2 regions of the Thalassospira sp. CH_XMU1448-2 genome follow, and region 2 is predicted to be linked to the other one. Evidence: predicted binding sites of a transcription regulator. Region 2 holds the regulator's gene; the other holds the start of a gene.
What was found. Region 2 encodes HrcA, which represses chaperone genes, less so after heat shock. Its sites were predicted from a motif close to GTTAGCACTCNCCNNNGGNGAGTGCTAAC; they were not measured.
Positions count from the first base shown of each region.

Region 1 (16,111 bases), on a different contig from region 2:
CCTGTGATGGATTTGATGGCTTCGGGCAGATTTTCATAGGCCGTGACGACGGCATCGGCACCCAGGGAATTTGCGCGGGTGTCATCAACTTCGAAGGCGACGGCGATGGCATGGACATTGGCATCACGGGCCGAATTCACGTCATTTGCATGGTCTCCAACCATGATAGCGATATCATCGCTGTCGGGTTTGTGCCCAAGCTGATCAAGGACAAAATGCAGGAAGCGCCCATCGGGTTTTTTGACTTCGAATGAATTGCCGCCTGCAATCACGGTAAACAGCTCGGCAATGCCAAGCTTGTTCAAAATCGCCTTGCAGGGGCCTTCGGGTTTGTTTGATGCAAGCGCAATGGTCCAGCCGTCAGCTTTAAGTTGGCGCAACACGTTTTCCGCATTCTCGTAAAGCCGTGTATAGGCATAATCGGTTTCAACATAACGATTGTTGAAGTCGATATTAAGTTCATCAAGTGTGGCATCGTCCGGCGTTTGATCGCGTTTGGCAAAGGCGCGTTTGGTCAGCATCCAGGTGCCATCACCCAGCATGGCTTCGATATCATGTCGAGTGATGGCGGATAATCCGTGCGCATCAAGCAATCCGTTCATTGCAACCAACAAATCCTCGACCCCGTCAATCAGGGTGCCGTCGAGGTCGAACATGATGAATTTTGCCATTTGGGCGGGGCTCCGTAAGGGGGTGGTTTGAGTGTGGTGACTGATTCAGAGGAACTTAACCGAGTTTGTGCCATTAACAAACGGTAACATCCGCTAACAGGCGGTAACAAAACGTGATTCTTTATGGGCTTTTGCAGCAAAAGAATATGTTCTAAGACTTGCTGCAAATCAGATTACCCGCGCTGTTGTAACCGACATGCGCGAAGCAGGAACAGGGGATGCTGCATCAAAAATGCGGCAAGCGGATTGATAAATGTCACTTGAGCTAAGTGTTATCGTTTTGGCTGCCGGTATGGGCACGCGTATGAAAAGCGCATTGCCCAAAGTCATGCACAAGGTTGCCGGCAAGCCGATGGTCAATCATGTCATTGATACGGCAGCCAAGCTGTGTGCGGCCAAGACAATGGTCGTCGTTGGCCCCGATATGCCCAAACTGATTGAAACGGTTTCCCCGCATCCCACGTTTGAGCAAACCGATCGTCTGGGAACCGCCCATGCCGTTCTTGCCGCCAAGGATGGTTTGGCCGGGCTCAGTGGCAACGTTCTTGTTCTTTATGCCGACAGCCCGCTTTTTACCGCCGAGACGCTTGAACGTCTGGTGGCCGCCCGCGAAGCTGGCGATCACGCGGTTGCTGTTCTTGGCTTCCGACCGGATGATCCCGCCGGTTACGGTCGCTTGGTGACGGATCCTGCATCTGGTGAATTGCTGGCGATTGTCGAAGCCAAGGAATGCGATGCGGCCCAGCGGGCACTTAACTTCTGCAATTCCGGTGTGATGTGTTTCCGCGCCGAAGATATGCTGACCACTCTTGAGGCGATTGATAATGCCAATGCCAAGGGTGAATTCTATCTGACCGATGCCGTCGCAGTTTCTCGCGCGGATGGCAAAAGCTGTGTTGCCATCGAAGTCGACGAGGAAGAAACACTTGGCGTTAATTCCCGTGCCCAGCTGGCCGTTGCCGAAGCCATCATGCAGGATCGTTTGCGCAAGGCTGCCATGGAAGACGGCGCGACCCTGATTGATCCGGCATCAGTGTTTCTGTGTGCCGATACCAAACTTGGTCGAGACGTTATAGTTGAACCGAATGTGGTTTTCGGACCGGGGGTCACGGTTGGCGATAACGTCGTGATCAAGGCGTTCAGCCATCTTGAAAGCTGTGTCGTTGGCGAGGCTGCCGATATCGGCCCTTACGCCCGTTTGCGTCCGGGAGCCGAAATCGGCGCAGGTGCCAGGGTTGGCAATTTTGTCGAGATCAAGAAAGCCATTGTTGAAGATGGCGCCAAGGTCAATCACCTCAGCTATATCGGTGATGCGCGCGTCGGGGCAAAGGCCAATATCGGTGCCGGTACGATCACGTGCAACTATGACGGCTATCGCAAGCAGCATACCGATATCGGCGCGGGGGCCTTTATCGGATCAAATTCGGCGCTTGTTGCGCCGGTTGAAATTGGTGATGGCGCGATTGTCGGTGCCGGGAGCACGATTACCGGAAAGGTTGAAGCCGATGCCCTGACACTGACCCGGGCAGAGCGCATTGAAAAAGCAGGATGGGCGGCAAAGTTTCGCGAGAAAATGCACGCGCTCACCGGCAAGAAATAACTGTAACTCCGATATCGAACTGGTCATGTGACGAACGAGCACGTCCGACCAAAACTGAAGCGATTTGAAGCAGGAATAAACGAATATGTGCGGTATCATCGGGATTATCGGCAGTGACATTGTTAGCGAGCGTATTCTTGAGGGGCTCAAGCGCCTTGAATATCGTGGCTATGACAGTGCCGGGATCGCAACGCTGGTTAATGGCGATATCGAACGCCGTCGTGCCGAGGGCAAACTGATCAATCTTGCCAACCGTCTGGAACAAAGCCCGCTTGCAGGCGACGTCGGGATCGGTCACACCCGTTGGGCGACCCATGGCGTTCCGACGGAGAACAACGCCCATCCGCATACCGATGGCAAGGTTGCTGTCGTTCATAACGGCATCATTGAGAACTATCAGGAAATCAAGGCAGAGCTCTCTGCCAAAGGACGCGTCTTTGCCACCGATACCGATACCGAGGTGGTTGTTCATCTGGTGTCCGATTTCCTCGATCAGGGCAAGTCACCGCGTGACGCCGTTGCTGCCACCCTGCACCGGATCGAAGGCGCCTTTGCGCTGGTGATCATGATCGCGGGTCATCACGATGTGATCTTTGGCGCGCGTCGAGGTACTCCGCTTGCTGTCGGGCTCGGTGAGGGGGAGATGTATCTTGGCTCGGACGCCATGGCGCTTTCGCATCTTACCAACAAGCTGATTTACCTCGAAGAAGGTGACTGGGTCGAGATGACCCGTGATTCTGTTCAGGTTCGCGATGAAAATGATGTTGATGTGACCCGCGAAACCAAACTGTCGGCCGTTTCTGGCGCGATGATGGGCAAGGGCAATTACAATCACTTCATGCAGAAGGAAATCTTCGAGCAGCCTGCGGTGATCGGCGACACCCTGCACGCGTTCATCAACCCGGCGACCCAGACCATCAAACTGCCTGATATGCCGTTTTCGTTTGCCGATGCGACCCGCCTGACGATTGTTGCCTGCGGCACGTCTTTCTATGCCGGTCTGGTGGCAAAGCACTGGATCGAACGTTATGCCGGTCTGGGCGTCGATGTCGATGTTGCATCCGAGTTCCGCTATCGCTGTCCGCCGCTACCCAAAGGCGGTGTGGCACTGTTCATTTCGCAATCTGGTGAAACGCTCGATACCCTTGCAGCCCTTCGGTATGCGAAGTCCAAAGGCCAGAAGATCGTCTCGATCGTCAATGTGCCGGAAAGCACGATTGCCCGTGAAAGTGACGTGGTGCTTCTGACTTATGCCGGTCCGGAAATCGGCGTTGCATCGACCAAGGCATTTACCACGCAGCTCACAGTTCTGGCCTGCCTTGCAGTGACCATCGGGCGCGAAAACGGCACCCTTGCCAAGGACGAGGAAGCTGCCATCGTCAATGCCCTGACCGAAGTGCCAAAACACGCGGCCGAAGTCCTGCATCATGACGAGGCGCTCAAGAAACTGGCGCTTGATATTGCCGATGCGCGCGATGTTTTGTATCTCGGGCGCGGGCTTGGCTATCCGATTGCGATGGAAGGGGCGCTCAAGCTCAAGGAAATTTCCTATATCCACGCCGAAGGGTACGCTGCGGGCGAGATGAAGCATGGTCCGATCGCCCTGATTGACCAGTCGGTTCCGATCATTGTCATTGCGCCGTCTGACGAGCTGTTTGAAAAAACCGCCTCAAACATGCAGGAAGCCGCCGCACGAGGTGGGCGCGTGATCTTTATCTCGGACGCGCCGGGGCTTTCGAAACTTGGTGATATGGCATCTGCAACGGTGGAACTGCCCAAGGTTGCCGATTTCGTCGCACCGATCCTTTATACCATCCCGGTTCAGATGCTGGCCTATCACGTTGCAGTCCATAAGGGCACCGACGTTGATCAGCCGCGCAATCTTGCAAAGTCGGTAACGGTCGAATAAGCCCACTTTTCATATCAGACACCATCAAGCCGGATGCCTTTGCATCCGGCTTTTTTATTGAGCGGCTCTCATGTGTGTACGCTGGTCGCAGCAACGCCGGGCATGAAAAGTGGCATGAATGCGTTGGAACGCGCCATTAAATTGACGGATTGAACCGCCAATACAGTTCGCAAGTTTTCCATGAATGATTGCAGTGCCTTGCACTGAATTACACGCAGCTTGCAGACAAAGAGTTCACGATGAGAATTATTGTAACAGGCGGTGCCGGTTTCATCGGTTCGGCAGTTTGTCGGCTTCTGGCCGGTCGGGATGACTGTGAAATTCTCAATATCGACAAGCTGACCTACGCGGCTGACCTTCGTGCGCTTGAAAGTGTGTCCGGACAGAGAAACTATCGATTTTGTCAGGAAGATATTTGCAACAGAGACGTCGTCGAAAAGCTGTTTGCGGATTTCAAACCAACAGCTGTCATGCATCTTGCTGCAGAAAGTCATGTTGATCGTTCGATTGATGGTCCAGCTGCGTTTGTGCAGACCAATATCGTTGGCACCTTTACCTTGCTCGAAGTGGCGCGGACCTATTTTGATACATTGACGCCCGCCGGGCAAAGCGCGTTCCGATTCCATCACATATCTACAGATGAAGTTTACGGTTCACTGGGTGATGACGGTTACTTCACCGAACAAACCGCCTATGCGCCAAACTCTCCTTATTCCGCAAGCAAGGCGAGTTCTGATCACTTGGCGCGTGCCTGGCATCAGACGTATGGATTGCCGGTTCTGATTAGTAATTGTTCGAACAATTACGGCCCATACCAGTTTCCGGAAAAACTCATTCCGCTGATGACAATCAAGGCATTGCAGGGCGGTAAACTGCCCGTCTATGGCACCGGTATGAACACACGCGACTGGTTGCATGTTGATGACCATGCAGAAGCTTTATTCGCCATCCTCACACGTGGAAAGGTTGGTGAAAAATACAATGTTGGCGGAGGCAACGAGGTCAGAAATATCGACCTTGTCCGGGCGGTTTTTGAGACGGTAAGGCAGCTTAAACGAGGTGATCAGAGCGGCCGGTTCGAGGATGTTCTTGAGTTTGTTGAAGACAGACCGGGGCATGATTGGCGCTATGCAATTGATGCGACCAAAATGCGCGATGAACTGGGCTGGAGCCCGAAATACAGTTTTGACACCGGGGTGCGCCAGACAGTGCAGTGGTATGTCGATCATCAATCCTGGTGGGAACCTCTTCTGAAAAAGCAGAATGCGATTGCACGATCCGGACTTGGGACGGAGAAGCGCAATGATTAGGGCGCTTGTTTTTGGACAGAATAGCCAGTTGGCCGGATGTCTCGCGCAAGAGGAAAGCAGCTTCTCAGATGTTGAGTTGAATTTCATCGGGCGCAGTTGCTGCGATCTTGAATATCCATCGGACATTGCCGCAGTTGTCGACAAAATACGTCCGGATATTGTCATCAACACAGCTGCCTATACGGCAGTTGATCTTGCCGAAAGCGAACCTGATCGTGCACTTGCAATCAATGCGACGGCAGTGAAAGTAATGTCCGAACAGACTGCAAAGCATGCAATTCCGTTCATTCATTTTTCGACGGATTATGTCTTTGATGGAAATGCCAGAAGACCTTATGTCGAGACGGATCGCGTTGCTCCGCTGGGCATATATGGGCAAACAAAACTTGCCGGAGAGCAAGCGGTTCGTGACCTGAACCCGAGACATCTGATTTTCAGAACCTCATGGCTCTATAGCCCGTTTGGCAAGAATTTCGTCAAAACGATGTGCCGCCTTTTGGCCGAGACCGATGAAATCAAAGTCGTTGACGACCAGATCGGATGCCCGACAAGCGCACTGGATTTGGCGCGCATTGTCTTGCAGGTTTTGCCGGTCATCGTGACTGACGGGTTTCGGGGATTTGGCACCTATCATGTGGTTGCGAATGAACCGGTAAATTGGTGCGCTTTTGCCCGTCGCATTCAGGTTCTTGGCGCAGACGTGTTCGGACCTGGCTGGTCGGGGGCGGATTGCCAAATCACACCCGTTCGCTCGGATCAGTTTCCGAGTGCGGTCAGGCGACCGGCCTATTCCGTCTTGTCAAACCGGAAGATCAGGGAAGACTTTTGTGTCGATTTTCCTTCTTTGACGGAAAGCCTCGGACGCGTACTGGCCGTTCTTGAGAAGGATGACCGCCATGCGTAAGGGGATCATTCTGGCCGGGGGCACCGGATCGCGGCTTCATCCTTCGACACTGGTCGTGTCAAAGCAATTGCAGCCTGTCTATGACAAGCCGATGATCTATTACCCGCTTACAACATTGATGCTTGCGGGGATCACGGAGATTCTTGTGATCAGTACGCCAAATGATGTTCCCCTGTTTCGGGAATTGTTGGGCGATGGCAGCCAGTGGGGGATTCGTCTGGATTATGCGGTGCAGACGGAACCACGCGGTCTGGCCGATGCATTTATTGTTGGTGCGGATTTCATCGGTGACGATACCTGTTGTCTGATACTTGGCGATAACATCTATTTTGGTCATGGCCTGACAGAGTTGCTGGCAAATGCCATGCAGCACCAAGAGGGGGCGACCGTGTTTGCCTATTTTGTCCATGACCCGGAACGCTATGGCGTGGTCGAGTTTGATCGCAATGGTATCGCCCTTGATATCGAAGAAAAACCGACTGTGCCGAAATCCAACTATGCAGTGACAGGGCTGTATTTCTACGACCGCAATGTCATTGATATTGCCCGATCCATAAAGCCATCGGCGCGTGGTGAACTTGAAATCACCGATGTTAACAAGGCCTATCTCGAACGTGGTGCATTGCGGGTCGAGAAAATGGGGCGCGGATATGCATGGCTTGATACCGGGACGCACGGGGCGATGCTTGATGCTGCGAATTTCGTTCGGACCGTTGAAAATCGTCAAAGTCTCAAGATCGCTTGCCCGGAAGAAATCGCGTTGCGCAATGGTCTGATTTCACTCAATCAGTTTGAGGAGCTGACCGCGCAATATAGTGCGAGCTCCTACAAGACCTATTTGCAAACTGTGTTGAAAACCTACGATCAGATGTAGGGATATCAGAAATCCGGGTCTTTACAGTAATCGGCAAAGCTCATTGCCGCCGCATCCTTGGCAGACAGGGTCACGTCATCAGTACCGAACGGCCAGGAAATACCGATGTCGGGGTCGTTCCACATGATTGCCCGTTCGCTTTCAGGCGCGTAAGGAGCAGACACCTTGTAAATGACTTCTGTATCAGCTTCGAGCGTTGCGAAACCGTGGGCAAATCCCTTGGGAACAAAGATCTGGTTCCAGTCATCAGCGCTGAGTTCAGCAGAAACCCATTTGCCAAAGGTCGGCGAATTTTTGCGAATATCGACGGCGATATCAAGGATGCGACCATGAACAACGCGGACGAGTTTGTCCTGGGCAAAGGGCGGGCATTGGTAATGAAGGCCGCGTAAAACCCCGGCTTCGCGCGAAAGTGAATGATTGTCCTGAACAAATTCGACTGAAATGCCTGCTTGGTTAAAGCGTGACTGACTGTAAGTTTCGGAGAAGAAACCCCGTTCGTCACCAAACTTTCGCGGAAAGAGCAACTTAATGTCGGTGATATCAAGTGTTTCAATCTGCAATGTTTCGACCCTATGCTGTGTTTTGTCGTCAGATGAAGGTTGGCTCAAAGGTGTTGCTGGTCCAGCCGCTCGCGTTTTGTCCGGATATGAAAGGGCAGTCGATGCAATTTCGTTTGCGCTATGTCCCGGTGCTTCTTGCTGGTTTTCTTTCAGCATGTAGTAGCCATCAAAGTGGCGTTTCTGTGGTCTCATCACCAAGTTGTTCACAGCAGCTCGGCGAGTTCGATGCGTTGATTGCCGATCAGGGGAAAAGAAATGTCGGTGCGGCACCTGTTGCCGGATACCGGTTTCTGCGGGCCAACCGAAATTCGGTGCTGATGGGCAAGCAGGTCGGGACCGCCATAGCGCAAGGCGCTCGGGGTGAGCCGTTGTTTGCCGACTGGGTGGCGCAGATGCGCGCACTTGATCGTGACGCGCGGGCAGACGAGCTGCGCAATCTTCCTGTTGCTGCGGAACTGTCTCTGACAGAAGTCGAAAACTGTGCGAGTCAAATGGCTGCGGGACTGACCATCGGTGATTACGCGTCGTTGTCCAAGGCGGTTTTCGTGCCTGATGACTATCTCGATTTTCAACGCATTGCCGGGTTTTATCCGTTAACAGCCTTTGCCGCGCATTTGGGCTATGAAAGCTGGAAGCGTGATAATTTTGCAAGCTTTGATCTGTCCGAAGAGGCCTTGCAGGCTTCTGGTCCCTGGCAGCGCTATCGTGCAGACGGGCAGGGAGATGCAGGGCAAGACGCCATCGCGATCAAAGCAATTGAAAAAGATGCCTTTGGCCGGATCATGCCAACGCACGCCGAGCTCAAATCGCTTGCCGAACGCTATGCGCCAGAATTTCGGATACGCACGCTGACAAGCAGTGATCGTATCGGTACACCGGCCCTGCCATCGCGTGAGGGCTTGTCGATTGTCGATCTTGATCGCCCTGCAATCTATTACCGACTCAGCCATACCTGGTTTAATAACCAATGGCGTCCGCAAATCATCTATTCGGTCTGGTTCCCAGAGCGACCGGCACAGGGAATGTTTGATATTCTCGCCGGGCATCTTGATGCATTGATCTGGCGCGTCACCCTTGATGGAGAAGGGCATCCTCTGATTGCGGACAGCATTCATGGGTGTGGCTGCTATCATATGTTCTTCCCGACATCGTCATTGCAGCGAATTGTGGCACCCGAAGATGGTGATATTCGCGAGACGGCTGAAAGCCCGGCCGGTGCTGTACCGTCGGCGACCCTTGCCCGTCCGGTGCTGTGGGTTGATGCGATCAGTCACTATCTTTTGGCCGTGACTCCGGAAAATTCAGACGTGAAGACCCTGGCGCCCATAAAGGCATCAATGCAGCCAGAGCAATCACTTGTGAGCATTCCGCTCAAAGATGGCAGCGGATATGAAAGCCTTTATGATGAAGACGGTTTCGTCCCGGGCACCGAAAGAATGGAACGTTTCATCCTGTGGCCAATGGGGGTGGACCGGCCCGGCGCAATGCGCCAGTGGGGCCATCATGCAACCGCCTTTGTCGGACGCCGACATTTTGATGAGCCAGCATTATATGAGCGCTATTTCGAACTTCGCTGACTGAATGTTGCGATCTTGTAATTGCAAGGACATGTGGGTCGGTTCGCAGCGAAATATTTTTGTACGGCAGGGTTGTGCGGGTTGATAGAAAATGGTGTGATCAGCAGCCCTTCGTGGAAGACGGTTTTTTGTTCGGTTTGAATCACCGGAAATGCGTAAAAATCGTGACATTTCTGCGTCTTTTTACATCTTCCTATTGACTTTAAACAGGCACTCCAATAAATGCTGTTAGCACTCGCCGGGGGTGAGTGCTAATACGGGCTCATCCCGGTTAGTCTTAGTTATTAACGAGCCTTAGCTTTAACACGGAGTTGTCTAAAATGAAGTTCCGTCCGCTGCATGATCGAGTACTGGTACGTCGTGTCGAGTCCGACACCAAAACTGCCGGTGGCATCATTATTCCGGATACCGCCAAAGAAAAACCGCAGGAAGGCGAAGTTGTCGCTGTTGGTTCTGGCGTTCGCAAAGAAGATGGCTCGGTCGTAGCCCTCGACGTCAAGGCAGGTGACAAAGTCCTGTTCGGCAAATGGTCGGGTACCGAAGTCAAGGTCGACGGCGAAGAGCTGCTGATCATGAAAGAATCCGACATCATGGGCATCATGGAATAAGTCAGCCCTTTGGGTGACTTAAGTCCACGTTCATCCGTCTCATAGAGAGGAAAGAATATTATGGCTGCTAAAGAAGTAAAATTCTCCACCGATGCACGCGCCAAGATGCTGCGCGGTGTCGACATCCTGGCAGATGCTGTCAAGGTGACCCTCGGCCCGAAAGGTCGTAACGTTGTTATCGAGAAGTCCTTTGGCGCTCCGCGCGTAACCAAGGACGGTGTTTCTGTCGCCAAGGAAATCGAACTTTCTGACAAGTTCGAAAACATGGGCGCACAGATGGTTCGCGAAGTTGCGTCGAAAACCGCCGATCTGGCTGGTGACGGCACCACCACCGCAACCGTTCTGGCACAGGCAATCGTTCGTGAAGGCAACAAGGCTGTTGCTGCCGGCATGAACCCGATGGACCTGAAGCGCGGTATCGACCTCGCGACCTCCAAGGTCATCGAATCCATCCAGGGCCGTGCACGTAAAGTTGCTGGTCGCGATGAGATCGCCCAGGTTGGTAACATCTCTGCTAACGGTGACCGTGAAGTCGGCGACATGATCGCTGAAGCCATGGAAAAAGTTGGCAACGAAGGCGTTATCACCGTTGAAGAAGCAAAAGGCCTGCACACCGAACTCGACGTTGTCGAAGGCATGCAGTTCGACCGTGGTTACCTGTCTCCGTACTTCGTAACCAACCCGGAGAAAATGGTTGCAGAAATGGATGCTCCGTACATCCTGCTCTTCGACAAGAAAATCTCCTCGCTGCAGCCGGTTCTTCCGCTGCTCGAAGCTGTTGTTCAGACCGGCAAGCCGCTTCTGATTATTGCTGAAGACATCGAAGGCGAAGCTCTGGCAACCCTGGTTGTCAACAAGCTGCGCGGTGGTCTGAAAATCGCTGCTGTCAAAGCACCGGGCTTCGGCGACCGTCGTAAAGCAATGCTCGAAGACATCGCGATCCTTACCGGTGGTCAGGTTGTTTCCGAAGATCTCGGCATCAAGCTTGAAAGCGTTACGCTTGACATGCTCGGTACCGCGAAATCGGTTACCATCACCAAAGAAGAAACCACCATCATTGATGGCGCTGGCGAGAAAGCACAGATCGAAGGCCGTGTTGCCCAGATCCGCGCTCAGATCGAAGAAACCACCTCTGATTACGATCGTGAAAAACTGCAGGAACGTCTCGCGAAACTCGCAGGCGGTGTTGCAGTGATCAAGATCGGTGGCGCTTCGGAAATCGAAGTTAAAGAACGCAAAGACCGTGTTGACGATGCTCTGCACGCGACCCGCGCTGCTGTCGAAGAAGGCATCGTTGCTGGTGGCGGTACGGCTCTTCTGTACTCTGTCCGTGCGCTTGACGGTCTCGAAGGTGAAAACCATGACCAGACCATCGGTGTTGACATCGTTCGCCGTGCCCTTCAGGCACCGGTTCGTCAGATCGCAACCAACGCTGGCGTAGACGGCGCGGTTGTTGCTGGCAAACTGCTTGAGCAGGACGACATCGAGTTCGGTTATGACGCTCAGAAGGGCGAATACACCAACCTGATCAAAGCTGGCATCATCGACCCGGCCAAAGTTGTTCGTACTGCCCTGCAGGACGCAGCTTCGGTCGCTGGTCTGCTGATCACCACCGAATGCATGATCGCCGAGAAAGCCGAAGACAAACCGGCTGGCGCACCTGACATGGGTGGCATGGGTGGTATGGGCGGCATGGGTGGCATGGGCTTCTAAGCCTTACCAACCAACCGACCTTTGCACTACAGGAAGGGCTCCGCAATTGCGGGGCCCTTTTTGCGTGCAGGTCAGAGAAATAAAAAAAGCCCGGCACATTGTTGTGCCGGGCTTTTGGTGGTTCAGATCAGCCAAACAGCTTTTTAAGGCTGCGCGGCTGACAGCGCAGATATTGCGGGGCAGCTTTGACTTCGGCCCCAAGGGTTGCTGCTGCGTGCCAGGGCCAGCGCGGGTCATAAAGGATGCCGCGCGCAAGGGCGATGGCATCGGCCTGACCGGTAAAGGTGATGGCTTCTGCCTGTTCGGCCTCGGTGATCAGGCCAACCGCAATGGTGGTCATGCCGGTTTCTGCCTTGATACGGGCTGCAAACGGAACCTGATAGTTCGGGCCAAGCGGGATTTTCTGATCAATGTGCAGGCCGCCGGACGAAACATCAATGAAATCGCAACCGCGTGCATGAAGCAGTTTGGCAAGTTCAACGCTTTGATCAATGTCCCAGCCGTCATCAACCCAGTCGGTGGCCGAAATACGGATACCCAGCGGGTAGTCGGTGCCGACTTCTGCGCGGATGGCGTCATAAATCTCAAGAACGATGCGCACGCGGTTTTCAAACGATCCGCCATATTCATCGTCACGCTTGTTCGAATGAGGGGACAGGAACTGATGGAGCAAATAGCCATGGGCAGCGTGGATTTCGATGGCATCAAAACCGATGCGGATCGAACGTTTTGCACTTTCGACAAAGGCCTGCACGATTTCGGAAATGCGCGACTTTGAAAGGGCTTCGGGGATCGGGTCGCCCTCGCGGAACGGAACAGCCGACGGTGCGCAAACTTGCCAGCCATTGGCATGATCCGGAGACAGTGCATGCCCACCCAGCCAGGGTTTCTCGCACGATGCCTTGCGTCCGGCATGGGCCAGTTGAACGGCGACTGGCATGTCAGAGTGGCTGCGTACCGCAGAAATGGTTCTGGCAAGGGACGCTTCGGTTTCGTCATCCCACAGACCTACATCGCCATAGGTGATGCGACCTTCGGGTTCGACGGCAGTTGCTTCGATAATCAAAAGTCCAGCGCCCGACTGGGCAAGGTTGCCCAGATGCATCGGATGCCAGTCCGAGGTTTTGCCGTTTTCAGCTGAATACTGGCACATCGGCGCAATGATGACGCGGTTGTCCAGGGCAAGCTTGCCCAGTGACAATGGTGAGAAAAGGGTACTCATGGATCTTCCTTGTTAAGGAGGTCGGCCATAAGCCGACAAACAATGAGAAGAAGCTAATCCGGTCAGGGGATGAGTGCCAGTCTCTGATTTGATTTTTCGAAAAAAGTTCGTCCGGATAATGTGTTATTGGCCATTCAGGTCGGCGGAATGCAAAAAAAGCAAAAAAAAATGCATGACGCCACTTGCGGAAAAAATCCTGTGCTCTATCTCAAGTTTGCAAAGGGGCATGGTGCCCTGATACGCGTCAAGGTTGCAGCCTAGTCTGGACTGATGGCGCAAGAATACTCGTCTGTAATGGAGGGTACTAATGACTGGTCTTCAGACTCTTAATGGATCCGCACGTCGTCTTGCAACTGCACCGACCTATGGTGATCCTTTCTCGCTTCTTTCCCGTGATTTCGATCGTATGATTGGCTCGATCTTTGGTGATCGTGCAACTGCATCAAAGGCGGTTGCAGATGGTCAGGAAGCAGCTCAAACTCTCTTGAGCCCGCGTATCGATGTTCACGAAGCCGAAGATCATATCGAACTGTCTGCCGAACTTCCCGGCGTTGAGCAGGATGATGTGGATGTGTCGGTTCTCGACGGTGTTCTGACCATCACCGGTGAAAAGAAATCCACCCGTGAAACCAACGAGGGTGCCCGCGTTGTTGAACGCAGCTTTGGCAGCTTCAAACGGTCATTCCGTCTGAATGATACCATTGATGTCGATAACATCACGGCGTCGTTCAAGAATGGTGTTCTGGTACTTACTCTCCCCAAAGTAGCAGAACAAAAGCCCGAGCCGCGCAAGATTGCTGTGAACGGCTAGGACTTGTTTGTCTCTCCTCCCTGAGAAGCTTTCCCTGTCTTGCCTGACGGGCGGTACTTGCCGCCCGTCTTTTTTTGTCTGGCTGCTCACATGCGATGAGGCTCCCCGTCTTCTGGTGCATCCGGATTATCAGAGGAGAAAGCCCGATGAGCAGTACGCTTGGCGATTTGGCCAATGATTATGCAGCCGCATACAAGGCCGATATCGCGTCCTTTCGAACTGAAACGCAAACCGAACAGCTTTGCGCCATTGCCACGCGCGTCGCACAAAGCTGCTCGGCCGTTGAAACCAGCAGCAAGCCTGTTTCAGTTGCGCAAAGCGAGATTTCCGGTGCGATCATCATCGGCGAGGCAACCGCGAAAAAGCTTGCCAAGGATGATGCCGCCTGGATTGCACGGCAGGCTGCTGTCAGTCAGACCGATCTGCGCAAGAAGGCCGAAGAACAGCAGGCGCGTGACCTGACCCTTCTGTCCAGTCTCAAGGAACTGTCGGGGAAGCTTGAAGGCACCGGCGCAACCGATAGCGGTTATGAGCAATCGGTCGAAGGATTTGAAGACACGCTTGCATCCGGCGCGCTGGTGGCTTCTTAACGCCGACGGCACATTCATTGAGGCCGGTCCCGTGCAGTGATGTCGGGACCGGCCTTATTCTTGTCATTACGGGGTCGGCAGGGCGTTTTGGGTGTTGATCAGATTATTGGTATTCCACCAGTTCTCGATGCGATCAGCAAAGGCCTTGTTATCTGATGCAGCCCACTGGTTTTTCCTGAGTTCGAGATAGGTGAAGGTGCCACCAGCATCATATCCCTCGCCAGCCCAGTCGCGCCGTACCCGAATGGCCGCGACCACGTCCTTATAAGCGACATTAAGGACCGCAAGCTCGCGCGCATAAAGGTTCTGGCGTGCCATCTGGCGTTCGGTCGCGCCAAACCTGGCAGCATTGCCATAGACCCGTTGCTGGATGGAATAGGTGGGGCACCAGTATCCACGCAAACGCACGCAGTAAACCCATGTCTCGGCAGCAGGATCCGGCTGATCAGGAACCTTTGGCGGGAAGAGGGCGCCGATTTCATGCGTACCTGACAGACACACGGCCGTATAATGCGCAAGATCCTGATCAGCCTTGCGATAAACAATGGCCGGGGTTGCGGGGGATGTCCCGCGCCGGGAAAAGCCGTGGCCGAAAATTTCATCGGGGGTGCGCGTATCCCCGCGCCATGCATAAAGGGCCCGGCTGCTTTGGGATGTGTTGCGTTTCAGATCGGGTGGCACCCAAAGATAGTCGACATAGGCAAATACAGAACGTTCATTTGACAGCAAAGCCCAGAAATCATCTGCGCAATTTGTCCCGTAAACCTTTTGTGTCTGTCCAGAATTTTCGAGATCCACATTCTCGATATAAAGCTCGATACCGCCGATTTTCTCTGTTGTCATGTCATGCCTCGTTTAAATCACTCCGATGCATTCCGACGGTGAGACAATGAAGCTGTGAGAAACGGGTAAACCGGGTCTGGACAAAAGCAAAAGGCCGGGTATGTGATCACCCGGCCTTAATCTGAATTCAGGAAACGGCTGGAGCCTGTCAGGCTTTGCGATACCCGGTCTTGTGATCTAGCGGCATGTCAAGAAGCCCGGTCGCATCAAACTGTTCAAGTGCTGATGTCCAGGGGGCGAGGTCGATATTCTGTGCCTTGATCCATTCCGGATTGTAATAGGTGTCGCAATAGCGATCCCCGCCATCACACAACAAGGTCACGACCGATCCGGTTTGCCCGGCCTTTTTCATTTCCGTGATCAGTGACAGGGTGGCAATCAGGTTGGTGCCGGTTGACCCGCCGCAGCGACGGCCAAGATGACGTTCAAGATAATGCAGGGCGGCAAAGCTTGCGGCATCGGGAATGCGATACATGCGATCGACAACGGTCGGATTGAAGCTTGGCTCGACACGGGGACGGCCAATGCCCTCGACGCGCGATCCCTTGGTGCCGGTCACCGAACAGTCGCCGGTTTCATAGGCATCATAAAAGACCGAGTTTTCCGGATCAGCCACGCAAAGCTCGCAGCCTTGCCCCAATGTCCGGCCATAACGGACATAGCGACCGATGGTCGATGATGTGCCGCCCGTACCCGCACCGACGACAACCCAGCGCGGAACCGGATGGGGTTCACGTTTAAGCTGATCAAAGATGCTTTCGGCAATGTTGTTGTTGCCGCGCCAGTCGGTTGCGCGCTCGGCATAGGTGAACTGGTCCATGTAATGGCCGTCAAGTTCGCGCGCCAGGCGTTGGGATTCTTCATAGATCTGACCGCTGTGATCTACCAGATGGCTTTCTCCGCCATAAAATGCGAT
Region 1 is NZ_JAYMEA010000004.1:81,402-97,512, forward strand. It holds gene WA318_RS15475 (HAD family hydrolase) at 1-671, opposite strand, end outside; gene glmU (bifunctional UDP-N-acetylglucosamine diphosphorylase/glucosamine-1-phosphate N-acetyltransferase GlmU) at 925-2,271, shown strand; gene glmS (glutamine--fructose-6-phosphate transaminase (isomerizing)) at 2,357-4,180, shown strand; gene rfbB (dTDP-glucose 4,6-dehydratase) at 4,420-5,490, shown strand; gene rfbD (dTDP-4-dehydrorhamnose reductase) at 5,483-6,394, shown strand; gene rfbA (glucose-1-phosphate thymidylyltransferase RfbA) at 6,387-7,268, shown strand; gene rfbC (dTDP-4-dehydrorhamnose 3,5-epimerase) at 7,274-7,831, opposite strand; gene WA318_RS15510 (hypothetical protein) at 7,933-9,408, shown strand; gene groES (co-chaperone GroES) at 9,729-10,016, shown strand; gene groL (chaperonin GroEL) at 10,077-11,729, shown strand; gene WA318_RS15525 (NADH:flavin oxidoreductase/NADH oxidase) at 11,857-12,951, opposite strand; gene WA318_RS15530 (Hsp20/alpha crystallin family protein) at 13,259-13,762, shown strand; gene WA318_RS15535 (hypothetical protein) at 13,909-14,352, shown strand; gene WA318_RS15540 (hypothetical protein) at 14,419-15,195, opposite strand; gene WA318_RS15545 (PLP-dependent cysteine synthase family protein) at 15,344-16,111, opposite strand, start outside.
Region 1: a site for HrcA is predicted at 9,636-9,664, ahead of groES (co-chaperone GroES). Genes of this name have one in related genera too.

Region 2 (16,111 bases):
TGACCGGAACCGGGCAGGTTGCTGCAAAATTTTCGATCACACGTGTGGTCGGACCTGCTGATCCGTCATCGGCAATGATGATTTCAAAATTACGATCATTCTGATCGGCAAGCGAATTCAGCACCAGAGAAAGTGCTTCAGGCCAATTATAGGTCGTGACCACGACCGACACCAAGGATGTCATCTTCCCCCCACGTACCCCGTTTACCCCGTTTTTGTGCAGCTTTGCCCGTTTTTATTACCCGAGCCTACCCTTACGAAATCTTAAGGGCAATTGACAAATTGCTTACATAAACTTCTTTCGCGCCAGTGACGCGGTTTTGGGATTGATCAGTTCCCTGATCCATTTGGCGGCTTCGATCACGACAGGGTCTTTCTGGCGTGCAGGCCGGATCAGAAGGCGATACCACCAGTGCGAAATGAAATCCGGGAAATTCAGCGGAACCAGCTCGCCACGTTCGACATAGTTACGTGCAACGACATCGGTGCTTGCAACGATGCCCTGTCCGGCGCGTGCGGCTTCGAGTGCCCAGATATGGTGGCTGAAGGTCCAGCAATCGGCGAGCGAGAAGCTGGCATCCTTGAACCATTGTTCGATCTGGGCAAACTGTTCGCTGTCACTGTCAATCAGCAGAATATCACGTGGGCCCAGTTCCGAAACATTGATATGACACGCATCAAAGCCGCGCTTTGCCAGCCATTCGGGGGCGGCAAAGGCGGTATAGACTTCCGGGGTGAGAAGTTCGGTTACCCAGTCTTCCGGACCGGGCAGGTCCTTGGGCGCGATTTGAAGAGCCAGATCAATTTCAAGCGGATCAAGCCCGTCATCAAACTCGATCTTGCGGAACTGGACGGGAATATCAGATGGCAGCCGGTCGCGCAGGTTATCAAGTTCATAAAGCAATACGGTCAATGCCGGGGTTGCAAGCGCGCCGATACGGATTGCCTTGCCCTTGTCCGGGCCGACTTCGCTGGTGATATCGGCAATGCCGTCAAGGGCCTCGGTCAGGCGCGGCAAAAGAAGTTCTGCCGATTTGGTCGTGCTTAGTCCCCGACCTTTGCGGGTGAACAGCACAACACCAAGGTTTTCCTCAAGCTGGCGCAGCTGATGGCTGATGGCACTTTGCGTGACGTGCAATTCTTCGGCTGCACCTTTTACGCTTTGGTGGCGGGCGGTGGCTTCAAAAGCGACAAGTGCGCGTAAGGGGGGCAATTTCCGGCGCATTTTGTGTTTCCATACGAACAGTTTCCTTCGTCAATATTGTCTATCAGGACTGATGTTAAAAAGGGGCAAAAAAAACTCAACAATGGCTGAAAACCTTTCATTCGTATTTTTCCAAACAAGCGGGCAGTATCATCTGCATAAAGGGTTTCCGGCCGAAGATTTTCCGATGTCTCCTTGCGCCACCCCGTAAGCCAGTCTCCCTGACTGCCGGAAACCCCCAAATAACCCATGAAATTGGAAACGATCATGACCGGGACGCTGATGCGCCTGAGCGGAAATGTCCGCGGCGTTTTATGGATGACTGCTGCAATGGCCTCGGGCGTTTTTGTCGATGTCTGTGCCAAGCTGGTGTCCCATGATGTCCCGACCGCACAGATCATCGCCATGCGTGCAGTCACCACAGTTGCGGTGTTCCTGATCGTTCTGATGTTTATTGGCGTGCGTCCAGTCAGGACCCGCCGCCCGATGGCCCATATTGCGCGCGGAATATTGTGGTACGGGTCGCTGTTCTTCGTGTTCTTTGCGCTGCGCCAGATGAGCATCGCCGAAGTGAATGCCTATCTGTTTATCGAGGCATTGCTGACAGTCCTGCTCGCCGTCGTGATTCTCGGTGAAAAGCTGACAGCGCGTAAAATGATTGCCACCCTGCTCGGACTGGTCGGGGTTTGGGTGATGTGCGCGCCGCGCATGGATGGTTTCGGGGTGCCGCTTGGTGTTGCCGCGGCCCTGTTCGGGGCTTTTTGCTTCTCGGCCCAGACCCTGTTTGCCAAGGTCATGACGCGCACCGAAACCAATTTTTCCATGCTGTTCTGGCCGCAGATCATCGCAGTTGTGATCTGGGTTCCGATTGCCCTGATTTCCTGGCAGCCGGCGTCTTTTGCCGATTGGGCCTATTCGGCGGGGGCCGGTTTCTTTGCGATGATGACCAATTACATGGTTCTGCGGGCCGTGCGGGTGGCCGATGCCAGTGTGGTGTCGCCAGCGGCCTATACGGCCCTGCCGTTCTCGGTGGCGATGGATCTGATCTTTTTTGACATGTTGCCGGTGCCGGTCATTTTTGTCGGGGCGGGGATTGTCATTCTGGCAGTGATGCTGCTTGATTACAAAGGCGGTGCCAAACCACAGCAGATTGACGACGCAGAAGAGGTCGGGGATGACGAAGCATCCCCGAAACCGGCAGAGGCCTGATCAAAAAAAACTTATGATCTAGGGACTTTCATGCTGATGGCGGGAGTCGGCAGGCGCCTGATCGCGTTCATGCATGCCATAATCACGGATCACGCCTGCCACGCGCAGCCGGTAATCTTCAAATATCGTATTTCGGCCTTTGCTCTGTGCCGTGCGATGTTCACCGATATTGCGCCATGCCTTGACCGCTTCCTCGTCGCGCCAGAACGATAGTGACAGAACCTTGCCCGGCGTGGTCAAGCTTTGAAACCGCTCGACCGAGATGAAACCATCCATTTTCTCAAGCACCGGTTTGAGATCGGCTGCGATGGCAAGGTAATCATCATAGCGGGCCGGATGGGGCGTGACTTCGAAGATGACGGCAATCATGGTTTGATCAGCTCCGTATGCGGGGTGGAAGCAATTTTGAGAAACTGGCGTTCCTCGCGCAGGATGAATTTTTCACGTTGGGAAAATTCGTAGTTTTCCCGACCCAACGGATCGTCCTTTAACCGGGCGCGATAGGCTTCATATGAGGCCAGATCGGGCAAATGGTAGATGCCATAGGCGGTTGAGACCGATCCTTCATGCGGTGCGAAATACCCGACAAGGTCGGCCCCGCAGCGCGGAATGGCCTGTCCCCAGTTGCGGGCATATTCAATGAAGGCATCCTTTTTATATGGATCGATTTCATAGCGGATGAAACAGGTGATCATGACAACGTCCTTTCAGGAGATCAGGTGACAGGACCATTATCGCGATTGCCGGTCATAGATGCTTCGATTACCATCGAACTATGAAAGAAGGACCCGATATTGCCCGCGTGGCTGCATTGCTTGGTGATCCGGCGCGCGCAAACATGCTGACCGCTCTGATGGGTGGTCGGGCATTAACCGCAACCGAACTGGCGCAAGAAGCCGGTGTAACGCCGCAAACTGCAAGCTCGCATCTGGCAAAGCTTGAGGCCGGAATGATTGTCACCCCGCGCAAGCAGGGGCGGCATCGCTATTTCACCCTTTCCGGCCCCGATATTGTCGAGGCGCTTGAAGTGCTGATGGGGATTGCCAACCGGGTCGGGCATAACCGGGTGCGGACCGGCCCCAAGGATCCGGAATTACGCCATGCGCGCGTTTGCTATGACCATCTGGCCGGGGATATGGGGGTTGCGCTGTTTGAGGGGCTAACAAAGCGCAATCTGATTGAAAGTGACCTGAACGATGTTGCCCTGACCGCAGCCGGGATCACATTTGCCGGGGAATTCGGTATTGATCTTGATGCCTTGCGCCGCAAACGCCGACCGCTTTGCCGCGAATGTCTGGACTGGAGTGCACGGCAATCCCATCTGGCCGGATCATTCGGCGCGGCATTGCTCGACCGGTTTTACGATCTGGGCTGGGCCAGGCGGGTGGCGGAGTCGCGTATCGTACGTTTTAGCCGCGAAGGCGAGCGTCAGTTTCGCGATCTTGTGAATTTCTAGTCCTTGAGCAAAGCCGCGACAAATCCCGGCACCAGATCGGTTGCCGCCCCATAGGCGCTATGATCAAACAGGGTTGCGCCGGAACTGGGTTCAAGATTGAGCTCGACGGTTTCGGCCTCGGCTTCTTCACGGGCGACCTGCACAAATCCGGCTGCCGGATAGACATTGCCCGACGTTCCGATTGAAATGAAAAGCCCGCATTTGCCAAGGGCGTCATAAATACGTTCCATCTCAAGGGGCATTTCGCCAAACCACACCACATGCGGGCGCAAGCCCCCCGCATTGCCGCAGGACGGGCACGGGGTTTCCCGGGCGAGATCATCAGCCCAGACCGTCAGAAGGTCACAATGGTTGCAGCGGATTTTAAGAAGCTCGCCATGCATATGGATCAGGTTTTTTGATCCGGCCCGGTCATGCAGATCATCGACATTCTGGGTGACCAGCAAAACATCCCCCGGCCATTCGGCTTCAAGGCGTGCAAGTGCCAGATGTGCGGCATTTGGCACGATGGCGGGGTCGCGCAATCCGGCGCGCCGGTCATTATAGAAATAATGCACCAGATCGGGATTGTTAACGAAGGCCTCGGGCGTTGCGACTTCGGCAATATCGTATTTCGCCCAGATGCCATCGGGATCGCGGAAGGTATGAAGACCGCTTTCCTTGGAAATCCCCGCACCTGTCAGAATGACAATCGGAACGGCTTCGTCGCGCAGGATTTCAATCAGATCGGGGCGGAGCGGCATGTAAATATTCCTTGATTGGCAGCGTACTTTTGTCCGACAGCCTAATGCAAACAAAACACCCCCGCCAAGTATGTCTGGCAGGGGTGCTTGCTAAACCCGATCCGCTAAAACCGGTTTATCTGAATTTCTGGTCGTTATGCCGAGGTATCGACATTGCCGCCGGGCGTATCATCCTTTGACGGATTGCTTCCGGCCGGGTTCTTGGTAACACCGACCATTGCCGGGCGCAGAAGACGGCCCTTAAGGACGTAACCGGCCTGCATGACCTGTGCGACATGGCCATCCGGATATTCCGGGTGCGGCAGTTCAAACACGGCCTGATGGTGGTTCGGGTCAAGCTTTTCGCCAAGCGGTTCAAGCTTTTCGATCCCGTTCTTTTCAAGAGCCTTTTGCAGGGCCTGTTCGGTCATTTCAACGCCTTCAAACAGCGTTTTCATGGCCGGGTCGGCCTGTGACGTGTCACCGGCGGCATCAAGGGCGCGGCGCAGGTTGTCACCCACATCAAGAAGGTCACGGGCGAATTTGGTGATCGCGTAGTTGCCGGCATCCTCGACGTCTTTTTTGGCGCGGCGGCGGGTGTTTTCCACCTCGGCGGCCTGACGCAGCAGACGGTCTTTCAGCTCGGCGACCTCGGCCTGAAGGGCGGCAATCGGGTCTTCGATGACAACTTCTTCACTTTCTGCGCCGGTCGCCTCTGCTGCGACGTCCTCAGATGCGGTTTCTTCTGCGGCATTTACATCCTGCAGATCTTCCGGAGTGTTTTTTGCGGTTTCCGACATGGCTAACCTTGTACTTTCACGTTATGCGGCCTGACACGCAGCGCCGCGATTTATCCAATCAGTCGACCGACCAGTTTGGCGGTGTAATCGACCAGCGGAATAATCCGGGCATAATTGATCCGGGTCGGTCCGACAACCCCGATTGCACCCACAATGCTGCCTTCAGCATTCTGATAGGGTGAAATCACCATCGAAAGACCCGATCCGCCAAACAGTTTGTTCTCGGACCCGATGAAAATCTGAACGCCCTGGGCATCCGTCGTCACATCGAGCAATTCAATCATCTGATCGCGGGCCTCAAGCACGTTAAACAGGCGGCGAACGGTCTCAAGCTGTTCGATTGTATCGATATTTTCAAGCAGCTGGGACTGGCCCTTTACAATCAGGGACGATCCCTTGATCCCGCCAGCCCATGTCGCAAGGCCCGCATCAATCAGTGTGGCGGAAAGTTCATCAAGCTCCTGCTTGAGGCGATCACGTTCCTGCGTGATCAGCACTCTTGCGTCATCAAGTGTCTTCCCAGCCAATCGGGTATTTAGATAATTCGCCGCTTCTGTCAATGCCGAGGCGGGCAAATCGACCGGAACATCAAGGATTCGGTTTTCGACACTGCCATTTTGCGACACCAGTACGGCAAGCACCTTGCCCGGTGACAGGGCAACGAATTCGATCTGTTTGAGGCGGATGCCATCGGTCTTTGGCGCAACCACCAGCCCGGCACAGCGCGACAGGCCCGAAAGCATTGATGTTGCCTCGCCCAGCATCTGATCAAGCGAATAGCCCGCCTGTTCGCAATTCTTGGTCAACTGGTCACGTTCGGCATTGGGAAGGTCGCCAACCTCCATCAGCGCATTCACAAACAGCCGCAATCCCTTTTCACTGGGCAGGCGCCCGGCCGAAATATGCGGCGCAACCAGAAGCCCCATCTCTTCAAGATCGGACATGACATTGCGAATGGTCGCAGCAGAAAGGTTTTCGGACATGCGTCGCGCAATCGACCGCGAACCGATCGGTTCGCCGGTTTCGACATAGGCATCGACAATCTGGCGGAACACTTCACGTGACCGCGCATTCATGTCGCCCAGCAATGTATCGTCAAAATGGGCCATGTGTTCCAAGCCTGCGGGTCGAGACAAAGCTGTTATCAAGCTCAGGGAGAATTTAGTCAGGCATTGGGTATACGTCAATTGCGCCCTTGCAGGGCAAAAGCCGGAAGCCACACCGGTTTCAAGTACTTGGTTTGAAAACGTTGTTTGTATTCCTGATGGGTTTTGGGCGAATCCGGGTCGATCAGGGCCGGGAAACTGCTGGACCTTTGGCGGGTGTCATCTTACTTTGGGCCAAATTTCAAGCCTGTTTGCATCTGCGATCCATCCGTCGGTGCCAGAGCTGCAACCACAAGATCTGTAACCAAGAGGTTCTCACACATGCGCCCATCCGGCCGTACCCCCGATCAGCTTCGTGACGTAACGATTGAAACCGGCATTTCCAAATATGCCGAAGGGTCCTGCCTGATCAAATTCGGCGATACCCACGTCATCTGTACCGCCACGGTCGAGGACAAGGTTCCCGGTTGGATGCGCAATACCGGCAAGGGCTGGATCACCGCAGAATACGGCATGCTGCCGCGTGCCACCGATTCGCGCATGCAGCGTGAAGCTGCGCGTGGTGGCCAGTCGGGCCGCACCCAGGAAATTCAGCGCCTGATCGGTCGTTCGATCCGTGCGGTGGCCGATATGAAAGCCATGGGCGAAATGCAGATGCGCCTTGATTGCGATGTCATTCAGGCCGATGGCGGCACGCGCACTGCGTCGATCACCGGTGCCTATGTTGCGGCCCATCTGGCGTTTCAGGGCGTGCGTCGTCTTGGCCTGATCAAGGAAATCCCGCTGACCCAGCCGGTCGCAGCGATTTCTTGCGGGATCTATAACGGCGAAGCCGTGCTTGATCTGGATTACGCCGAAGACAGCAATGCCGGGGCGGACGCCAATTTCGTGCTGGCGGGCAATGGCGGCATTGTCGAAGTTCAGGCCACTGCCGAAGACGTGCCGTTTGATCGCCAGTCTTATGACAAGATGTTCGCGCTGGCCGAAAAAGGCTGCAAGGAACTGTTTGCCAAGCAGCGCGAGGCCCTTGGTCTTTAAGTTAAACGAGACTTTCCGCGGCAGGAACCATACCTGCCGCTTTTCACATCTGACCCCTACCGAATCTCAGGCAGAAAAATGGCCCGTCGCTTTACGGAAAAAAAACTCGTCATTGCCAGTCACAACAAAGGCAAGATCAAGGAAATCGGTGAATTGCTAGCACCCTTCGGGATCGAGGTTTTCTCGGCCGGAGAACTTGACCTTCCCGAACCCGAAGAAACCGAAAAGACCTTTATCGGCAATGCACAGCTGAAATCGGTGGCGGCGGCCAACGGGGCCAATCTTCCGGCCCTTGCCGATGATAGCGGCCTTGCGGTTTCTGCCCTTGATGGTGCGCCGGGCATCTATTCGGCGCGCTGGGCCGGGCCGGACAAGGATTTCGACATGGCGATGGAAAAAGTCCAGAACGGGATCGGCAACCATCCCGACCGCCGGGCATCCTTTATCTGCGCGCTGTCACTGGCCTGGCCGGACGGGCATGTCGAGAATTTCGAAGGCAGGGTCGAAGGCGAAATCGTCTGGCCGAAACGCGGGCGTCACGGCTTTGGCTATGATCCGATTTTCCAGCCCAAGGGATATGATCAGACCTTTGGGGAAATGGACCCGGCCAAAAAGCATGAAATGAGCCACCGTGCCGATGCCTTTGCCCAGATGGTCAAGGCCTGCTTTAAATAATCAGGTTTAAATAATCCGGGCCTTTTGGCGCCCGCATTGAACATATGCACGCATCGCTGATGTCATGATCGGCGGTGCGTGTTAGTTTATCCGGGTATCAGGGATATAAATGCCCTGCTTTTCCCGCAATCAGGATCGAGTTCCGCGTGTCCGCATCTTTTGCCGAAACCGTGCCCTTTGGCATCTATATCCACTGGCCGTTCTGTCTGTCGAAATGCCCCTATTGCGATTTCAACAGTCATGTGGCGAACAGTGTCGATCACGCCCGCTGGCGCAAGGCGCTCCGGGCCGAGCTTGCCATCGGGGCGGCCCGCCATCCGGGCCGTGTTGTCGGTTCGATCTTTTTTGGCGGGGGCACGCCATCGCTGATGGACCCGGAAACGGCGGGGGCGCTTATTGCCGATATCAAGACCTATTGGCGGGTCACCGACGATCTTGAAATCACCCTTGAAGCCAATCCGGGCACGGTCGAGATCGACCGGTTTTCGGCCTTTGCCGCCAATGGCATCAACCGGGTATCAATCGGCATTCAGGCACTTAATGACCGCGATCTTAAATTCCTTGGGCGTGTGCACTCGGCCAAGGAGGCGCTGCGCGCCCTTGATGTTGCGACCACGGTGTTTGACCGCTTTTCATTCGATCTGATCTATGCCCGCCCGGAACATGATCCCAAGGCCTGGCGCAAGGAGCTGCGCGAAGGGCTTGATATCGCCAATGGTCATATCTCGCTTTATCAGCTGACCATCGAGCCGGGCACACAATTCTATACGCTTCATCAGCGCGGCGAGCTGGTGGTGCCTGACGAAGACCTTGCGACCGAGCTTTATGAAATCACCCAGGAAGAAACCGAGGCGGCGGGGTATCGCTGTTACGAGGTTTCCAACCATGCCAAACCGGGGCAGGAAAGCCGTCATAACCTCGTTTACTGGCGCTATGGCGATTATCTGGGCATCGGGCCGGGTGCGCATGGCCGCGAAGCCGTGATCCAGCCTGATGGCAGTACCGTTCCGATGGCAGTACGTCGCCATCGTGCGCCGGAAATCTGGCTCGACCGGGTGGAAAAGCATGGTCATGGTTCGCAGGAAGAAACCGTGCTTGAGGCCGATGAACGCCTGCTTGAAATGGTGATGATGGGCTTGCGACTGAATGAAACCATTCCTGTGTCGCGGTTTGAACGGATTATTGGCAAGGGACCGCGTGATGTGCTGGATTCGGAACGGCTCGAAACCCTGATTGTTTCGGGTGATCTGGTCTGTGATTCTGCGGGGCTGCGGGCCACACAGCAGGGCCGGAACCGGTTGAATGGTGTTCTTGGCTATTTGTTCGACCATTCGGCGTGATCGCGAATGACCGAAATTCCAAGGGAAACCCTTGTGTTTTCGGTCCAGGGCCGGGTCAGGTGATTTAGTTTCACCAAACCATCAAAAAGTTGGTTGACACTTTAAGCTGACCGCGTATATTCCGCCCCGTTCCGGCGGACACTGCCCGAACAAAACCAGATGCCCCTATGCCCAGGTGGCGGAATTGGTAGACGCGCTGGCTTCAGGTGCCAGTGGCCATTAGGTCGTGGAAGTTCGAGTCTTCTCCTGGGCACCATACCCCAGCACATTTCTGATGTGCTGGGGTATTGTCGTTTTGGGGCCTGTTTTTCATTGTCTCTTCAACTATTCTCGTCATCCTACATTCATCCCCTGCATTCAGAGGTTTTTTGCTAATGAATGAGATTGATGACGATCCAAAGTTCCCATTATCCCCGGCAAAAGAAGTGTGTACCGAGATTGCTTTTCGGTTCTTCGAGCGGCATTTCAAAATTTTCAATTTTCTATTCTTCGCTTCTAATCTCGCGCAGCATCAAGACGAAACTAGAAAGATCGCGATCGAAGCGCTTTCTAAGGTCGATCCAGAAAAATACAATTTGGAGGACGCAGCCAAGCGGAAAAGTGCTTTCAAGCAACTTCAGCAGTTTCGGGATTACCAAACCGAGAATATGTGCATTCGCCTATCGGATAATTTTTTATGCTATCTCTCGGAAATCATTCAGGCTTGTGCGCTTAAAAATCCAAATATTATTAAATCAAAAGAGAATATATCAGTAGAAGATGTTCTAAAATTTAAGAGAAACAAAGATATCGTTCGTTTTGTTGTTGATAGAAAAATAAATAGCCTGTCATACGGAGGTGTTGTCGAGATTGATGAATTTATTTCAAGTAGAATTGGTTATTCAATTTTGGATGATGAATCAAAGAGGAAAATCATTTCATACTCTATTTCTCTGAGGAATCTTTACTCACATAATAGAGGGGTAGTTGATAATATATTTAAAAGAAAAATGAAGGGTAATGATCTATTTAACGAATGTGATATTGGAGATGTATATGAGGTTGATTATGATGATTTAGTCGTGATGGCTAACAATTATTATAGAATATGCCAAGAATTGGATTTATTAATTTCTAACAAGTTTCATCTGCGCCGAAAGAAGTTTGCCACATGGAGTAGGGGTAATTCCTCATAGGCATCTATGTGGAATGTGTCGTCTTAGATCATTTAACTATCCAGACTTTTTGCGATGCCACATGCGGTTTGCTGTGTTAAGAACAGGCAAATTCTGACATTTGGAGAACCGCGATGACCAATTTCCTCCATCTCGGAGATCTGCCGGACGATCTTGACCTTGGCAAGGTTGTGGCAATCGACAGTGAGACCATGGGCCTGAACCCGCACCGCGACCGTTTGTGTGTCGTGCAGCTTTCAAGCGGGAATGGCGATGCCCATCTGGTCAAGTTCGATGGAGAAGATTACAGCGCGCCGAACCTCAAGAAACTGCTGGCCGATCCGTCGGTCCTGAAGCTGTTTCATTTCGGGCGTTTTGACATTGCGGTCATGGACAAATATCTCGGTGTGCGCTGTGCGCCGGTCTATTGCACCAAAATCGCCTCCAAGCTGATCCGTACCTATACCGACCGTCATGGTCTCAAGGACCTGTTGCGTGAACTGGTCGGGGTCGAGATTTCCAAGCAGCAGCAAAGCTCTGACTGGGGTGCGCCCGAGCTTTCCAAGGAACAGATCGATTACGCGGCATCCGATGTGCTGTATCTGCACAAGGCCAAGGAAGAGCTTGATCGTCGTCTGGCCCGCGAAGGCCGTACCGAACTTGCCCAGGCCTGTTTTGATTTCCTGCCGACCCGCGCGACGCTTGATCTGTCGGGCTGGGAAGAAACCGATATTTTTGCCCATTAGGCCGTGCGGTTAACCGCCTGTGAAGATTGGCGGTGTATGGGGGTTCAATAGAATTGACCCCCACACCCGGCAGGTTCATAGTTTTGGCGCATTGGTCTTGCAGAAAGGGCGATATGCCTTATCTCCGGGCAGGAAACGCAAACAAGAAACAGATGACAGTGACCCCGAACGCTCCCACCACCAAAAATACACCGGTTCCGGCTTCTGAGGCCGATCTTGCGATTGCGCGCCGGGTTCTTGATATCGAAGCATCCGCGCTGCGCGAACTGGCAGACTCGCTTGATGGCGATTTCTGCAAGGCGATCGACCTGATCGAAGGCCTTAAGGGCCGTCTGGTGATTACCGGCATGGGCAAAAGCGGTCATATTGCCAAAAAGATCGCGGCGACCTTTGCCTCGACCGGCACCCCGTCCTTCTTTGTCCATCCGGCCGAAGCCAGCCACGGTGATCTTGGCATGATCGGCAAGGATGACGCGGTTCTGGCACTGTCGAATTCCGGTGAAACCCCGGAACTGTCCGATATCATCGCCTTTACCCGCCGGTTTAACGTGCCGCTGATCGGCATGACCCGCAAACCGGAAAGCTCGCTTGCCAAGCAGTCGGACTGTCCGCTGGTGCTGCCGGCAAGCCCGGAAGCCTGCCCGAACAAGCAGGCCCCGACGACCTCGACCACAGCGATGCTGGCCCTTGCCGATGCGCTGGCGGTGACATTGATGGAACGTCGCGGTTTTAGTGCCGATGATTTCCGTACCTTCCATCCGGGCGGAAAGCTTGGTCAGCGGTTGTTGCATGTGCATGATGTCATGCATGGCGCAGACAGCCTGCCATTGATTGCGCGCGATGCCCTGATGTCCGAGGCACTGGTGACCATGACCGGTCATTCCTTTGGCTGTGTCGGTGTGCTGGGCGATGCCGGGGAGCTGATCGGGATTGTCACCGATGGCGATTTGCGTCGCCACATGGCCGATAATCTGGTGGCGATGAAGGTCGGTGACGTGATGACGGCCGGACCGAAAGTTACCCATGCCGATGCCCTGGCGGTTGAAGCCCTTGCGATCATGAATGATCGCAGCATCACCGCCCTTTTCGTGCTGGATGCGGCCGGCATTCCGGTCGGCCTTGTGCATATCCATGATCTTTTGCGTTCAGGGGTGGCATAGGCAATGAGCACTGAAGGCACACCAAAGGTCGCATCCCAAAGGGCCGAAGGCCTTTCGCGCGACCGGCTGCCTTCCGGTCGGCGCGAAGTCCGCATCAATCCGTTCCGACGGATGATCGTGACCATGCTGAAATTCGTTTTGCCGCTGATTGCCCTGACGCTGATGGCGCTGGTGGTGTTGTGGCCGCAGATCGAACAGGTTCAGGATAGCGGGTTCCGGCTTGGATTTTCGACATCGCCCGAAGACCTGATGGAAAATGTTGCCATGAGCAATCCGCGCTTCTTTGGTGTGGATGGCAAAAAGCAGCCCTTTACCGTGACGGCGCGCGAGGCGGTCGAATCCCCCGAAACCCGGGAACGCAACGAGCATGTCTATCTTGATGCGCCGCAAGCCGATATCACGCTTGAAGACGGATCCTGGATCGCGCTGACCGCCAATGAGGGATTCTATACCGAAGAAAACGGGATGCTCGACCTTGTTGGTACGGTCAATATGTATCACGATAACGGCTTTGAAATTCACACCGAAGAAGCTGAAATTGCTATGAATTCCGGCAGTGCAAGCGGTACGGTTCCGGTCGATGGCCAGGGACCGTTTGGCACGATCAAATCCGATTCCGGGTTCGAGCTGGAAAACAAGGGGGCGGTGATCCGCTTTTTGGGAAAATCCAAACTGGTGATTTTCGATAGCGCATTGAAAGGGAAGTCATGATCGCAATGGGGCTTCTGAGCCGAAAAACCGGAACGCTTGTTGCGGCAATGATGCTTGGCGGTGCGGTTCTTGGCCTGTCGGGCCTGTCAGATCGTGCGCAGGCCAACCCGCTCGGGCTGGCGCAAAATGGCGCTGGCGGTCTGGAGGTCGAGTCAGATAACGGCATTGAATGGCGTCGCGATGAACAGATCCTGATTGCGCGGGGCAATGCGGTTGCCAAACGCGGCACGTCGCGGGTTGATGCCGACGAACTTCAGGCGCTGTATCGTGATCGTGACGGCAATAGCGAGATTTACCGCATCATTGCGATTGGCAATGTGAAGCTGTCCTCCGATACCGATGTCGCAACCGGCGACAAGGCGGTCTATGACATTGACGAGGCGGTTGTGGTTCTGACCGGGGATAATCTGAAATATACCACGCCAAAGGAAACCCTGACCGCACGTGACAGCCTTGAATATTGGGAAACGGAACGGATTGCGGTGGCGCGTGGCAATGCGGTGGCAATATCCGAAGATCGTACCTTGCGCGGTGATACCCTGACCGCACGGTTTGATGTCGCCGAGGGGGGCGCAAATGAGTTGCGTCGCATCGATGGTCAAGGCAATGTGAATATTCGCACAGCCACCGACTTTGTTGTGGGCGATCAAGGCGTTTATGATGCGAAAACAGGTATCGCCACATTGATCGGATCGGTTAAGATCACGCGCGGAGAGAACCAGTTGAACGGGGACCGCGCCGTTGTCGATCTCAATACCGGCGTCAGTCGCCTGACAGCAGATGGCAATGGCAGTGGCAAGTCCCGTGTTCGGGGTCTTCTGGTTCCTGAAAAAGATGAAAATAAAAGCCCGGCCGATGCCGGGACCGGTAACTGAGGAAAGGTCGGGAATTTGTTCTGGTCGCGCAAGGGCGTAAAATCCGATGACGCAAAGACGCAAGGCGCGTCTGCCGGTGCGCAAGCATCCTCAGGGGCGGGGGCCGCAGGTGGTCCGCGTCTGATTACCGCAAACAAGGGCCTTGTGGCGCATAATCTTGGCAAAAGCTTCAAGAAGCGCCCGGTTCTCAAGGATGTATCGGTGTCTGTCCAGCGTGGCGAGGCGGTTGGTCTTCTGGGGCCGAACGGGGCGGGCAAGACGACCAGTTTCTATATTATTACCGGCCTGATTGCCTCTGATCGCGGGACGATTTCGCTTGATGGGCGCGATATCACAGCGATGCCGATGTATCAGCGCGCCCGTATGGGAATCGGCTATCTGCCGCAGGAAGCCTCGATTTTCCGGGGCATGACGGTTGAACAGAATATCATGGCGGTGCTTGAAGTAGTCGAAGATGACCGCATCAAGCGCGAACAGAATCTTGAAGACCTTCTGGCGGAATTTGCCATCGAGCATTTGCGTCGTACCCCGGCCCTTGCATTGTCGGGCGGGGAACGCCGCCGTTGCGAGATTGCACGCGCCCTTGCCGCCCATCCGAACTTTGTTCTTCTTGATGAACCGCTGGCCGGGATTGACCCGATTGCCGTGGGGGATATCCGTGATCTTGTTCGTCATCTGAAAGATCGTGGCATTGGGGTCTTGATTACTGACCACAATGTGCGCGAGACTCTCGACATTATCGACCGGGCATATATCTTGCATGATGGTCGGGTTTTGATGGAAGGTGGTCCTGATGAAATCGTCAGAAATGACGATGTTCGAAGGGTTTATCTGGGCGATCGGTTCAGCCTCTGATAAAGACACCGGACAAAGATAGTGGTCTTGGGGGGATGATCGGATTGACACGGGGTAATGTATAAATGGCCCTGAAGGCGCGGCTCGATTTACGTCAGTCCCAGTCTCTTGTCATGACGCCCCAGCTGCAGCAGGCGATCAAGCTGCTGCAGTTCAATAATATCGAGCTTTCCAATTTCATCGACAGTGAGCTTCTGGAAAACCCGCTGCTTGAGCGGGCTGATCCCGGCCAGACCTTTGCCGAAACCGGCGACGGGGCCGTTGGCAATGGTGATGACGGGATTGATAGCCGGTCGATTGACAATTTCGCCGACCGCGAAGACCGTCTTGGCACCGACCGCCTGACGGCCAGTGAAACCATGGGCAGCGAAGATGGTCCGCTGGATGTTTCAAGCGACGCGCTTTATGGCGGCGAAGGTGAAATCTCGCGCAATGGCGAACCGGTTGCGGGCAATCACGATTATGCCTCGCCCTATGGCAGCGGGACCGGCGGATCTGGCGGAATTGGTGGATCGGGCAGCAGCGATGATCTGCCGGGACTCGAACAGACACTTGCCGATGAAGCAACCTTGCGCCAGTCGCTTGATGATCAGCTCAACATCGCCTTTGCCGATGCCATGTCGCGCATGATCGGAAGCTATCTGATCGATATGCTGGATGAAAACGGCTATATCAGCGGCGATCTTGACGAGGTTTCCGAAGCCCTTGAATGCCCGATGGCAGAGGTCGAACGGGTTCTTGCCGTCATTCAGGGCTTTGACCCGGTCGGGATTTTTGCCCGTGATCTGGCGGAATGCCTGGCTTTGCAGCTGCGCGAGAAAAACCGGTATGACCCGGCGATGGCGGCCTTGCTGGCCAATCTTGATTTGCTGGCCAAGCGCGAATTTGACCGGTTGCGCCGCGTTTGCGGCGTCGATGCCGATGATCTTCATGACATGATTGCCGAAATCAGGACGCTTGATCCGCGTCCGGGTCGAACCGCGGATGGCGAGGCGGCAACGCCGGTGATCCCCGATGTTCTGATGCGATCAGCAGGCAACGGCAACTGGCATCTTGAGCT
Region 2 is NZ_JAYMEA010000001.1:444,801-460,911, forward strand. It holds gene WA318_RS02095 (glycosyltransferase) at 1-184, opposite strand, end outside; gene WA318_RS02100 (LysR family transcriptional regulator) at 287-1,225, opposite strand; gene WA318_RS02105 (DMT family transporter) at 1,472-2,413, shown strand; gene WA318_RS02110 (antibiotic biosynthesis monooxygenase family protein) at 2,432-2,782, opposite strand; gene WA318_RS02115 (NIPSNAP family protein) at 2,779-3,108, opposite strand; gene WA318_RS02120 (helix-turn-helix domain-containing protein) at 3,189-3,869, shown strand; gene WA318_RS02125 (NAD-dependent deacylase) at 3,866-4,612, opposite strand; gene grpE (nucleotide exchange factor GrpE) at 4,747-5,391, opposite strand; gene hrcA (heat-inducible transcriptional repressor HrcA) at 5,442-6,500, opposite strand; gene rph (ribonuclease PH) at 6,819-7,535, shown strand; gene rdgB (RdgB/HAM1 family non-canonical purine NTP pyrophosphatase) at 7,614-8,210, shown strand; gene hemW (radical SAM family heme chaperone HemW) at 8,357-9,550, shown strand; tRNA gene WA318_RS02155 (tRNA-Leu) at 9,720-9,806, shown strand; gene WA318_RS02160 (hypothetical protein) at 9,925-10,725, shown strand; gene WA318_RS02165 (ribonuclease D) at 10,839-11,450, shown strand; gene WA318_RS02170 (KpsF/GutQ family sugar-phosphate isomerase) at 11,603-12,610, shown strand; gene lptC (LPS export ABC transporter periplasmic protein LptC) at 12,614-13,321, shown strand; gene WA318_RS02180 (LptA/OstA family protein) at 13,318-14,196, shown strand; gene lptB (LPS export ABC transporter ATP-binding protein) at 14,212-15,051, shown strand; gene rpoN (RNA polymerase factor sigma-54) at 15,117-16,111, shown strand, end outside.